2 regions of the Luteimonas sp. MC1825 genome follow, and region 2 is predicted to be linked to the other one. Evidence: predicted binding sites of a transcription regulator. Region 2 holds the regulator's gene; the other holds the start of a gene.

Region 1 (6,426 bases), 490 kb from region 2:
CCATTTCCAGCGCGCCGGGCTGCTGGTCGGTGCCGGGCAGGTGGATGTCGCCCACGAGGCGCTGCGCGCCACCGTCGAGCTCGATCCGAACCAGCTGCGCGCCTACATCCTCCAGGCACAGCTCGCGATCGGCCGCAACGATCTGGACGAGGCCGCGCGGCTCGCGCGCCTGGCAGCGCGGATCGACGAGGAACATCCGTTGCTCCGGACCGTGGAAGGCATGCTCGCGCTGCGCGCCGGCGCGGTCGACAAGGCCGTCGCGGTCCTGTCACAGGCCGCCGAGCGGGCTCCGGACGACTTGCAGCCGCGCTACGCGCTCGGTTTTGCGTACATGGCCAAGGGCCACCTGGCGTTCGCCGAACAGGCGTTCCGCAGCGTCCTGGCAAAGCTGCCGGACGCCGGCATGCTGCGCGCGATGATCGCCGAGCTGCTGTGGCGGCAGGGCCACGCGGCGGCCGCAGCCGACGAGCTCGCACCCCTGCTGGCCGACCCGGCAACCGCGACCACCGCGCTGCGTCGGTTTGCCGGCGAACTCAATCTTGCCGCGGGCCGCAACGAGCGCGCCCTGCCGCTGCTGCAGGGTGCGCTTGCGGACAATCCAGGCGACCAGCGCACGGTGTCCGCACTGACCGAGGCCTGGCGCCGGATGGGTCTGGCGCAGGATGCGCGCCGCACGCTCGACTTGGCACTGGCCACGTCGCCCGACATCGATGCGCTGTGGCACGCGCGCATGGTGTTCATGAGCGACCTCGACGAGGGCGACGCCCTGGTCGCACGTTGGCGCGAGACGCTGCCTGCGTCGCTCGCGGCCCTTGAAGCCGAAATGACCCTGCACCTGAGCAACGCCCGCAGCGACGAGGCGGAGAACGTCGCGCGCGCGATCGCCGAGCTGGCGCCGGGCCACGAACACGCCGGCCTGCGCCTGCTCCTGGGCGAGGTGCGACGCGCGCCGAAAGACGCCATCGCCCGCATCGAGGAGATGCTCCTCCAGGGCGGGCTTGCGCCGCAGCGCCAACAGCTGCTCCACGAATGGCGCGCGCTGGCGTTCGACGCCCTCGACCAGCCCGAGTCGACGGTTGCGCTGTGGACCGCCCAGCATCGCGTGGTGATGGATGAGCGCCTGCCGCTGCCCGAGCTCACCGCGCCGCGCACCGACTGGCCGGAACGCGCGCAGCCGACGGGCAAGGAAGCGCCGGTGGCGTTCCTCGTCGGTGCCCCCGGTTCGCTCGTGGAGCGCCTGGCGGCAATCCTTTCGGGCAGCCTGGCCACGTTCCGTGGCGATCGTTTTGGTCCCTCGGCACCGCCGGATGCGCTGCAGCACTACAGCACGCCGCTCCGCCTGGCGTCGCGGGAGCTGTCACCGGGCAACGTCGCATCGAGCTGGCAGATGGCGTTGCCCGCACGCGGCATCAAGGCCGACGTGGTCGACTGGCTGCTGTGGTGGGACAACGCGCTGGTGGCCCTGCTGCGTGACCAGCTGCCGCAGGCCAGGCTGGTCGTCGCCCTGCGCGACCCGCGCGACATGCTGCTCGACTGGCTCGCATTCGGCGCGGCCACGCCGATGCGCATCGAGTCCCCGCGGCTTGCCGCGGAGTGGCTCGCGGCGTCGCTTGTCCAGGTGGCCGACCTGCACGAACAGGACCTGGTGCCGCACAGGCTGGTGCGCATGGACGACATCGCCGACAAGCCGCGGGCCGTGGCCGGACTGCTCGGTGATGCGCTGGGCATCAGCCTGCCGACGCCTCCGCCCGGACTGTTCGGCACCGACCGCCTTCCGGCCGGTCGCTGGCGCAGCTACGCCGGTCCGCTGGCCGGGGAATTCGCGATCCTCCAGCCGGTGGCGCGCCGCCTGGGCTATCCGGAATCCTGACACCCGCGGAGGACAACCCCATGCAGATCAGCAGCGACGACTTCCAGCACGGCCAGCCGCTCGGCGTCGACTTCGCCCTCGGTGCGGCCGACGGCTTCGGCGGCAACCGCAATCCGCAGCTGTCGTGGCGTGACGCGCCAGCGGGCACGCGGTCCTTCGCGCTGCTGTGCATCGACACCGACGCGCCCACCGATGCCGCGCTGGTCGGCGCGCCAGGCGTGGAGATCCCGGTGGAACACCCGCGCGGTGACTTCATCCACTGGGTGATGGTGGACATCCCGGCCGATGTCGGCGACATCGCCACCGGCAGCTGCAGCGACGGCGTGGATGCCCGCGGCAAGCGTGCGCCGGCCGGTCCGGCGGGCGCGCGCCAGGGGCTCAACGACTACACCGGCTGGTTCGCGGGCAACGCCGACATGGCCGGTGACTGGTTTGGCTACGACGGCCCGTACCCGCCGGCCAACGACCTGCGCGAGCACCGCTATTTCTTCCGTGTGTTCGCGCTCGACGTGGCGAGCCTCGGCGTTGGCGACCGCTTCACCGGCGGCGATGCGCTGCGCGCCATGCAGGGCCACGTGCTGGCCGAAGCCGCGACCTGGGGCAGTTACAGCCTGCACGCCGCGGCCTGACGCCACGGCGCGCGCGGCGGCGTCAGTCGGCCGGCACCAGTTCCGACTCGACCACCATGTCGAGCACATAGGCGACCGCCGACGCGTCGGCGGGCACGTCCCTGCGCTGATAGCGATCCAGGCGCACCACGGTGCGGGTGCCTGCCCGGTGGTCGTAGCCCTCGATCTCCTGGTACAGCGGCCCCCACGCGCCGGCGCCCGTGCGCAGGCCAGCGGCGTCGTACTGGAGCTCGCGGACCTGCAGGCAGCGGGAGTCCGGCATCACCGGGTGATGGCAGTCGACGCGCTCGGCGGCGACTTCGAGGAACACGCGCTCCGGCGCCATGCCGAATCGGGTCTGCGCCGTGGCTGTGCCGATGAAGGCAAGGGTGTCGCCAGCGGCATTGACCAGTTCCAGGCGCGGCGGGTCACCGGCGACCAGGGTCACCGCATGGTCGCCGGCCAGGCGCGTTCCGGCCGCGCGCTCCATCGCCATCAGCGCGGCGTCGGCGCAGGCCATCTGCGTGCTGATCAGCTGCCCGATCGCCAGGCGGGCGCCGGCGAGCGCCGCTTCGCCGCCCATGCGGTTGCAGGTGTTGCCCACCGCGACCCGGCCGTCGGCGAAATCGAGCTGCAGCGGCTTGTCGGGATTGGCGAACGGGGGCTCCATGCGGCGGCCGTCGGCGCTGGTCGCGGCGTCGAGGTGCCAGTGGTGGGCCGCGAGTGTGCCGGCCAAGCCGCGCGCCGGAGTGGCCGCGGTGCCGCCGACAGGCGTCGGCGTGACCGCGGGCGGCGACGCGTCATGCGGCGTGGCGGTGCAGGCGGCGAGCGCCAGCGGAAGGACAAGGATCAGCAGCGGCTTCATGGTGTGCTCCATGGACGTGGGCCAGGTTCAACGCCCGGGTGGCCGCGATGGGGTTGCGGCAAGCGCGGTCAGTCGCCGGTCGGCAGCCACAGCAGCAGCGCGGCGCCGAGCAGGATGCGGTAGACCGCGAAGCCGGTGAAGCGGTGGTGCTCGATGTAGCCGAGCAGCCACTTCACCACCAGGAATCCGGTCACCGTGGCGGCTGCGAAGGCGATGCCGACGTCGGCCCAGTTCTCGCCGCCGACCGCGCCGTCCTGCACCAGCTCCAGGAAGGTGTAGGCGCTGGCGGCGAACATGGTCGGGATGCCCACCAGGAACACGAACTCCGCCGCCGCCGGGCGGCGGTTGAGGCCGAACAGCATGGCGATGAAGATCGCCGCCGCCGAGCGCGAGGTGCCCGGGAACACACCCGCCACGACCTGCGCCAGGCCGACCAGGATGGCCACGGTCCAGGTCACGTCGATGCTCTCCGGCCGGCGTTCGGCCACCCGCTCCGCGACCAGCATCCACACGCCGCCGATCACCAGCGCCCAGGCGATCGGGGTCACCGTCTCGGGCAGTTCCCACCCCAGCAGGCGCACAGGCAGCCCGACGATCGCCGTGACCAGGAACGCGGTGGCGAGCTTCAGCGCGTAGTCGCGGTGGCGGGCATCACCGAGGCCGGTGGCCAGCGCCCAGATGCGCTCGCGGAACACCAGGGTGATGGCCAGGATCGCGCCGGCCTGGATCACGATGTTGAAGAAGTCCGAGCGCGCGCCCAGCCAGTACTGGGCGATCAGCAGGTGGCCGGTGCTGGAAATCGGCAGGAATTCGGTGAGGCCTTCAAGAATGCCCAGCAGCAGGGCGGCCAGCGGGTCGGTCATCGGCGCGGAGTTCCGTGAATGGGGTGGCAGGGCGTGCGGACGGGCGCGTGGCGCGGCGGCAGCATAGCGGAAGCGGTGGGCACCAATATGGTGCGTTGAGGCGAAGGCAGTGCGCTGTCGTGGTGCAATACGCTGCCAGCTGTTCCTCCAATCTTCGAGGATTCAATGGCTTGCAGGTTGGCACGCGGCTTGCGTTGGTCCAGGGGTCAGGGTCGCGCACGACCCATCCCATACCCCAGGAGCCCGCCATGTCGCTCGAACACGTCGAAAAGCTGATCAAGGACCACAAGGTTGAATTCGTCGACCTGCGTTTCACCGACATGCGTGGCGTCCAGCACCATGTCACCTTCCCGACCTCGATCGTCGAGCCGGCGCTGTTCGAGGACGGCAAGATGTTCGACGGTTCCTCGATCGGCGGCTGGCGCGGCATCCACCAGTCCGACATGGTGCTGCTGCCCGACGGCAACAGCGCGTTCCTGGATCCGTTCACCGCCGATCCGACCCTGGTGATCACCTGCGACGTGCTCGACCCGACCACCATGCAGGCCTACAACCGCGACCCGCGCGGCATCGCGCGCCGCGCCGAGGCCTACCTGAAGTCCAGCGGCATCGCCGACCAGGCGTTCTTCGGCCCCGAGCCCGAGTTCTTCATCTTCGACTCGGTGCGCTACGCCAACGACATGGGCCACACCTTCTTCCACGTCGATTCCGAGGAAGCCGCGTGGAACTCCGGCCGCGAGTACGAAGGCGGCAACACCGGCTACCGCCCGGGCGTGAAGGGCGGCTACTTTCCGGTCGCACCGCTGGACTCGCTGCACGACATCCGCGCCGAAATGTGCAAGACCCTGGAAGCGGTCGGCATCGAGGTCGAGGTGCACCACCACGAGGTCGCCAACGCCGGCCAGTGCGAGATCGGCACCAAGTTCAGCTCGCTGGTGCAGAAGGCCGACGAACTGCTGACCATGAAGTACATCGTCAAGAACGTGGCGCACCGCAACGGCAAGACCGCGACCTTCATGCCGAAACCCCTCGTTGGCGACAACGGCAGCGGCATGCACGTGCACCAGTCGCTGGCCAAAGGCGGCGTGAACCTGTTCTCCGGCGACGGCTACGGCGGCCTGAGCCAGATGGCGTTGTGGTACATCGGCGGCGTGTTCAAGCACGCGCGCGCCATCAACGCGTTCGCCAATTCCAGCACCAACAGCTACAAGCGCCTGGTGCCGGGCTTCGAGGCGCCGGTGATGCTGGCCTACTCGGCCTCCAACCGCTCGGCGAGCTGCCGCATCCCGTACGTGTCCAACCCGAAGGCGCGCCGCATCGAGTTCCGCTTCCCGGATCCGATGAACTCCGGCTACCTGATCTTCACCGCGCTGATGATGGCGGGCCTCGACGGCATCAAGAACCAGATCGACCCGGGTGGCCCGAGCGACAAGGACCTCTACGACCTGCCGCCGGAAGAGGCCAAGGGCATTCCGACCGTCTGCCATTCGCTCGACCAGGCGCTGGAAGCGCTCGACGCCGACCGCGAGTTCCTCAAGGCCGGTGGGGTGATGAGCGACGACTTCATCGACGCCTACATCGCGCTGAAGATGAAGGAAGTCACCGCGTTCCGCGCCGCCACGCATCCGCTCGAGTACCAGATGTATTACGCGATCTGATTCGTCGGCGCGGGTGCCGGATGCCAATGCCCTTGAGGACTCATGTCCCCCGGCGATGGCCTGGCGGCCATCGCCTCCTCCTTGACTTCGCCCTCAAGGGCATTGGCACCCGGTACGTCGCAGCGCGCGGTGGTGGGAGGAGCAAGTGCCACAGCCTGCGATCTGGCGGGTGCTTTTCGTTACCCGCGGGCTGCGCGGAGCCCCGAAGTGGCCGTGAGGCCTTCGCGGGGAAGTCAAGGAGGAGGCATCCGCCGCCAGGCGGATGCCGGGGGACATGAGCCGCGAAGGCCTCGCGGCCACCTCAGGGCCCTGCACGGTTGCATTGCGCGGCGATCACGGGTTCGATTGCCTCATGAACATCAAACCTCTTGCGGCAGTCCTTTGCCTCGCCCTGCTCGCCGGCTGCGCCCACCAGGCACCGCGCAACCCGCTGGCGACCTGGGTGCCTTCGCCGAATCATGACGAGCGCCGCCCGGTGATCATCGTGCTGCACTACACCGAGCAGGACTCGGTGGAGCAGAGCCTGCTCACGCTGCGCACGCGCAACAGCGGCGGGCCGGTG
Region 2 (6,426 bases):
GTGCGGTTGAAGCAGCAGCTCGACAGTGGCGGCGCGATCGACGCCAGCGCCCAGAACGTCGATTACGACCTGCGCACCGAGACGGTGGTGTTCACCGGCAATGTCGAACTCGTGCAGCCGGGGCGCGGCACGATGAGCGGCGCGCGCATCACCTACAACATGCGGACCGGCCAGGTGCAGGGCGCAGGCAGCGCGGCCGGCGGCCAGATCCGCACGCGCATCCTGCCCAAGGGCGCGAAGCCCTCGCCGGGTGGCGGCTGATGCTGGTCGCGGAGGGCCTGCGCAAGCGCTACGGCCAGCGCGAGGTCGTGCGCGAGTTCGGCCTCACCCTCGATGCCGGCGAAGTCGTCGGCCTGCTCGGCCCGAACGGCGCGGGCAAGACCACCTGCTTCTACATGATCGTCGGCCTGGTGCCGGCCGACGCCGGCCGCATCGTCCTCGACGGCCGCGACATCACCGGCGAGCCCATGCACCGTCGCGCCCGCCTCGGCGTCGGCTACCTGCCGCAGGAACCCTCGGTGTTCCGCAAGCTCAGCGTCGCCGACAACATCATGCTGGTGCTCGAGCTGCGCGACGACCTCGACCGGCAGGGCCGCGAGGCCGAGCTGGCCAAGCTGATGGACGAGCTCCAGGTCACCCATGTCGCCGGCCAGGCCGGCGCCAGCCTGTCGGGTGGCGAGCGCCGCCGCGTCGAGATCGCGCGCGCGCTGGCCGCCAAGCCGCGGCTGATGCTGCTCGACGAACCCTTCGCCGGCGTCGATCCGATCTCGGTGGGCGAGATCCAGCGCATCGTGCGCCACCTCAAGAACCGCGGCATCGGCGTGCTCATCACCGACCACAACGTGCGCGAGACCTTGGGCATTTGCGACCGCGCGTATATCCTCAGTGATGGTGGCGTGCTCGCGCAGGGGGCTCCGGACGCGCTGCTGGCAAATCCCGACGTGCGCCGGGTCTATCTGGGGGACGCGTTCCGCCTGTAGCCGTCGCGCGTCGCCCGCCATGAACCGGGGACGCCGTGAAGCCTCGCCTGCAGACATCGTTGGGACAACAGCTGGTGCTCACGCCCCAGCTCCGCCAGGCATTGCACCTGCTGCAGCTGGCGACGCCCGAGCTCGAGGCCGAGATCAACGCGGCGGTCGAAAGCAATCCGCTGCTCGACTGGGCAGAGCCCGCCGCGGCCGGCGATGCCGATGGCGCTGACGGCGACCAGCACCACGACTCCGCTGGCAACGGCGCCGAAGCCGCTCGCGAGGACGACCGCGGCGACGACGCCTGGCAGGACGATGGCGACGGCGCGTGGTCCGGGAGCGGCGGCGGTGGCGGCAGTGACGACGGCGACGGCGATGGCGACGCCTCGGAGCGCATCGCCCAGTCCGAGACACTGCGCGACCACCTGTCCTGGCAACTCAACCTGAGCCACCTGTCGCCGCGCGAAGTCGCGATCGGCGAGGCGATCGTCGATGCCATCGATGATGACGGCTACCTGCGCGAGCCGCTGGCCGCGATCGCCGAGGGCCTCGCACCCGAGCTTGACTGCAGCGAAACCGAGGTCGCCTGCGTGCTGGACAAGGTCCAGCGCATGGATCCCACCGGCGTGGGCGCACGCGACCTCGGCGAATGCCTGCTGCTGCAGCTGGCCGCCCTGCCCGCCGACACGCCCGGCCTGGCGGGCGCACGCCGCGCCGTGTCCAGCCTGATCGACCGCCTGCCCCGCCTCGGCGTGTCCGGACTGGCGGAAGCGCTGGGATGCGACGGGGCGGAGGCCGACACCGTCCTGCACCTCATCCGCAGCCTGGATCCGCGCCCCGGCGCGCAGGTGGGCGGCATGCCGCAGGACACCTACGTGGTGCCCGACTGCAGCATCGTCCGCCGCAACGGCATGTGGCGCGTGGTGCTGGCCGGCGGCAGCCACTCGCGGCTGACCATCCACCGCGGCTACGAGCAGATGCTGCAGCACGCCGCCGGCGCCGATGCCGGCTACCTGCGCGGGCGGCTGCAGGAAGCGCGCTGGCTCCTGAAGAACATCGAGGCGCGTGGCGAGACCCTGCTCAAGGTGGTGCGCTGCCTGGTGCGCGAGCAGTCGGGTTTCCTCGAATTCGGCGCGCAGGCATTGCGCCCGCTCACCCTGCGCGAAGTGGCGGCGCAGATCGGCATGCACGAGTCCACGGTCTCGCGCGCGGTCTCGCGCAAGTACGTGCACACGCCGCGCGGCACCCTGCCGCTGCGCGCGTTCTTTGCGTCCGGCATCGACACCGGCTCCGGCGGCGAGGCGTCCAGCACCGCCATCCAGGACATGATCCGCAAGCTGGTGGATGCCGAGGACCCGCGCAAGCCCCTGTCCGACGCGCGCCTGGCGGCAAGCCTGAAGGACAGCGGCGTGCCGGTGGCCCGGCGTACCGTGGCCAAGTACCGCGAGGCGCTGCACATCGCGTCATCGCACGAGCGCGTGCGCATCTCCTGAACGGCGATGCAACCTTTCCGGCCTACCGGCCGTGGGTTAACCTGTCCATGACCATCGCGCCGTCGACATGCGCGATGCTGGGTTCCCACCGAACGAGGAGGTTGCCGATGCGTATCGAGACCCATGGCCAGCAGATGGATGTCACACCTGCCCTGCGCGAGTACGTGGAGACCAAGCTCGGGAGGCTCTCCAAGCTCTACGATCCGCCGCTGGAAATGCGCACCCAGTTGAGCATCGACAAGCCCGACCACCTCGCCGAGGTCACCGTTTCGGTGTCCGGCAAGATGCTCCACGCCGATGCCCGCGCGGTCGACATGTACGCCGCGATCGATCTCCTCGCCGACAAGCTCGACCGCATGCTGGTAAAGGAAAAGAAGAAGCTCATCGACCAGCACCGCCGTGGCGGCAATCCGCTGCGTGACGGCGAGGTCGGCTGACGCCGCCACAGGGAGGGCCCGGGGGGATGCCTTACACCGACCTGCTGGCCGCCGAGCGCATCGTGCTGCTGTCGGCGCCCGGCACCCGCGACCAGGTGCTTGAAGCCGCCGCGCGCCTGCTGTGCAGCGCCGATCCCGCGGCCAGCGAGGCGCTGGCCGCCGGCCTGCGCGGGCGCGAGGCGGTCGGCAGCACCGCGATCGGCCACGGGGTGGCCATCCCCCACTGCCGCAGCGGCGCACATGCGGCCAGCGCGGCGTTCCTGAAGCTCTCGCCACCCGTGGACTTCGGCGCGCCCGACGGCGCGCCCGTCGACCTGGTGTTCGCCATGGGTGTGCCGGGCGGCAATGCGCAGCAGCACCTCGATACCCTCTCCGAACTCGCCACCCGTTTCGCCGATGCCGGCTTCCGCGACGCGCTGCGCGCCGCGCCCGACCTGCCGGCGTTGCGTGGCCTGCTGCTGCGCGACGCCGTCGCCGGACCTGCCACGCCATGAATGCCGCGATCACCGCGCGTGAACTTTTCGAGCAGCTGCGCGAGCGGCTGGGCCTGCGCTGGCTGTCGGGCCAGGAAGGCGCGGTGCGGCAGCTGGAAACGGTGGACACCGTTGCGCGACGCCCGTCGCTTGCCGGCTACCTCAACATCATCTATCCCAACAAGGTGCAGATACTCGGCTCGGAGGAGCTCGCCTGGCTGGACGGGCTGGATTCGCGCATGCGCTGGGAGACGTTGCAGCGCATCCTGCAGTACCGGCCGCTGGCGCTGGTGGTGAGCAAGGACCAGTCCTGTCCGCAGGACCTGCGTGAAATGGCCGAGGAGTCCGCCACTCCGCTGTGGTCGTCGCCGCGCCGCGGGCACGAACTGCTGAACCTGCTGCAGTACCACTTGGCCGGTGCGCTCGCGCCGCAGGTCACGCTGCATGGCGTGTTCATGGAGATCTATTCGGTGGGCGTGCTGATCACGGGCGAGTCGGGCACCGGCAAGAGCGAGCTGGCGCTCGAGCTGGTCACCCGCGGCCATCGCCTGGTGGCCGACGATGCCCCGCAGTTCGCACAGATCGCGCCCGACGTGCTCGACGGCACCTGTCCCGAACTCCTGCAGGATCTGCTCGAACTGCGCGGCCTGGGCGTGCTCAACATCCGCGAGATGTTCGGCGACACCGCGGTCAAGCGGAACAAGTACCTGCGCCTGGTGGTGCACCTGGCGCGCCCGGAATCCACCGCCGAGGTCCGCGACCCCAGTGGCATGGTGCGCCTGACCGGCGACCTCGGCTTCCGCCGCGTTCTCGACCTCGATGTCCCCATGATCACCCTTCCCGTCATGCCCGGCCGCAACCTCGCGGTGCTCACCGAAGCGGCGACCCGCACCCACATGCTGCGCGCGAAGGGTGCCGACCCTGCGGTCGCCTTCCTCGCACGCCATTCCAGGTTCCTCGAGGGTTCGTCGTGAGCGATGCCGGCCACTCCCTGCTGATCGTCAGCGGCATGTCGGGCAGCGGCAAGACGGTCGCGCTCAACACGTTCGAAGACATCGATTTCTACTGCGTCGACAACCTCCCGGCCGAACTGCTGCCCGATTTCGTGCGCAGCGCCACGCATCCCGAGCGCGCCTCGCAGAAGCTCGCGGTGGGCATCGACGTGCGCAGCCGCGGCGACCTCGCCAACCTCCCGGAGTGGCTGTCGGCGGTCGGCGCGATGGGCCTCGATCCCAGGCTGGTGTTCTTCGATACCCGCAACGACGTGCTGCTCAAGCGCTACTCCGACACGCGCCGCCGCCACCCGCTGACCCGCCTGGGGCTGGCGCTGAACGACGCGATCTCGCTCGAGCGCCAGGTGCTCAAGCCGCTGCGCACGCAGGCCGACGTGATCATCGACACCAGCGAGCTCAACGTGCACCAGCTGCGCCGGCGCGTGCTCACCGAGCTCGGGCTTGCGATGGATTCATCGCTGTCGCTGCTGTTCGAGTCCTTCGCCTACCGCCACGGCGTGCCGCAGGACGCGGATTTCGTGTTCGACGCACGCGCCCTGCCCAACCCGCACTGGGACGCCCGCCTGCGGCCCCTGTCCGGGCGCGACGACGGCGTGCGCGAGTACCTGGAGGCGCAGCCGGACGTGCTGGAGTACCGCAAGCACGTCTCCGACTTCCTCGACATCTGGCTGCCGCGCATGCGTTCGTCGACGCGCAGCTACGTCACCATCGCGTTCGGCTGCACCGGGGGCCGCCACCGCTCGGTCTACCTCGCCGAGGCAATGGCCGCGCACGCGCGCGCGCAGGGCTGGCACGAGGTCGCCACCCACCACCGCGAGCTCGATTGAGTCGTCCGGACATCGATCGGCGCGCCGGCGCTTCCTGACGGTCATCCGCCTCTGCTAATTTGTGCCGATGACAGTCGGCATCCTCCTGGTCACCCACGAAGGCATCGGTACCGCGCTCGCCGCGGTGGCGACCACCCTGTTGCGCACGCTGCCATTGCGCGTCGAGGTCTTCGAGGTGCCGTTCGAGGGCGATCCGGATGCGCTGCTGCCACAGGCGAGCGCGGCCCTGCGCCGGGCGGACGGCGGGGACGGCGTGCTGGTGCTGACCGACCTGTATGGCGCCACGCCAAGCAACCTCGCCGCGCGCCTGGCGCGCCTGGGCACGCCGGTGCGGCGCATCTCCGCGCTCAGCCTGCCCATGCTGCTGCGCGTGCTCAACTATCCCGAGCTCACGCTCGACGACCTGCCCGCGGTGGCCGCCGCCGGCGCGCGCAATGGAGTGCTCCACGATGACGCATGAGGCAAGGCAGCCATGATCGAGCGCGAACTGCTGGTTTCCAACAAGCTCGGGCTGCACGCCCGCGCCACCGCCAAGCTGGTGCAGGCGCTGTCGGGCTACGCCTGCAACGTCACCCTCACGGCGAAGGGCCGCGAGGTGAACGCCAAGAGCATCATGGGCGTGATGCTGCTGGCCGCCGGGCCGGGCACCGCCGTGCTGCTGCGCACCGATGGCGTTGACGAGGAGGCGGCGGCAGACGACGTCGCCGCCCTGTTCGAGCGGCGCTTCGACGAGGACAGCTGATGCGCAGGGAGTTGCCCGGCCACGGCGCATCGCGGGGCAATGCCCTCGGGCGAGCCCGGGTGCGCCAGCCGCATGCGCTGGTGGTCGCGGAGGAGCACATCGGCGTGGCCGACGTGCCCGGCGAGCTCGCGCGCCTGCACCAGGCGCTGGATGCCGTGCGCGAGGAATTGCGCATGATGCGCTCGCGGCTGCACGGCGCGCTGGCCCAGGAGGTGGGCGAGTTCCTCGACCTGCACGGGCTGCTGCTCGACGACCCGGAACTGCTGCAGGGCCTCGACGACCTGATCGCGAAGGGGCTGTACGGCGCCGACTATGCCCTGCGCCTGCAACGCGACCGCCTGGCCGCGGTGTTCGAAGGCATGGACGACCCCTACTTCCGCAGCCGCATCGAGGACATCGACCACGTCATCCGCCGCGTGCACGCCGTGCTGCACCAGCACGATGCCACCGTCGAGGGCGTGGCTGGCGAAATC

The links. Region 2 encodes sigma-54, which starts transcription at its own class of promoters, with help from an activator protein. Its sites were predicted from a motif close to TGGCACGNGCNTTGC; they were not measured.
Region 1: the regulator sigma-54 is predicted to act here: its motif matches at 4,385-4,399, upstream of glnA (type I glutamate--ammonia ligase).

Annotation. Positions count from the first base shown of each region.
Region 1 covers NZ_CP061714.1:160,807-167,232, forward strand. The annotation lists gene IDM46_RS00755 (tetratricopeptide repeat protein) at 1-1,870, shown strand, start outside; gene IDM46_RS00760 (YbhB/YbcL family Raf kinase inhibitor-like protein) at 1,891-2,499, shown strand; gene IDM46_RS00765 (META and DUF4377 domain-containing protein) at 2,522-3,343, opposite strand; gene IDM46_RS00770 (undecaprenyl-diphosphate phosphatase) at 3,412-4,206, opposite strand; gene glnA (type I glutamate--ammonia ligase) at 4,455-5,864, shown strand; gene IDM46_RS00780 (N-acetylmuramoyl-L-alanine amidase) at 6,217-6,426, shown strand, end outside.
Region 2 covers NZ_CP061714.1:652,354-658,779, reverse strand. The annotation lists gene lptA (lipopolysaccharide transport periplasmic protein LptA) at 1-261, shown strand, start outside; gene lptB (LPS export ABC transporter ATP-binding protein) at 261-980, shown strand; gene IDM46_RS03050 (RNA polymerase factor sigma-54) at 1,016-2,461, shown strand; gene raiA (ribosome-associated translation inhibitor RaiA) at 2,569-2,898, shown strand; gene IDM46_RS03040 (PTS sugar transporter subunit IIA) at 2,925-3,392, shown strand; gene hprK (HPr(Ser) kinase/phosphatase) at 3,389-4,345, shown strand; gene rapZ (RNase adapter RapZ) at 4,342-5,211, shown strand; gene IDM46_RS03025 (PTS sugar transporter subunit IIA) at 5,279-5,671, shown strand; gene IDM46_RS03020 (HPr family phosphocarrier protein) at 5,684-5,953, shown strand; gene ptsP (phosphoenolpyruvate--protein phosphotransferase) at 5,953-6,426, shown strand, end outside.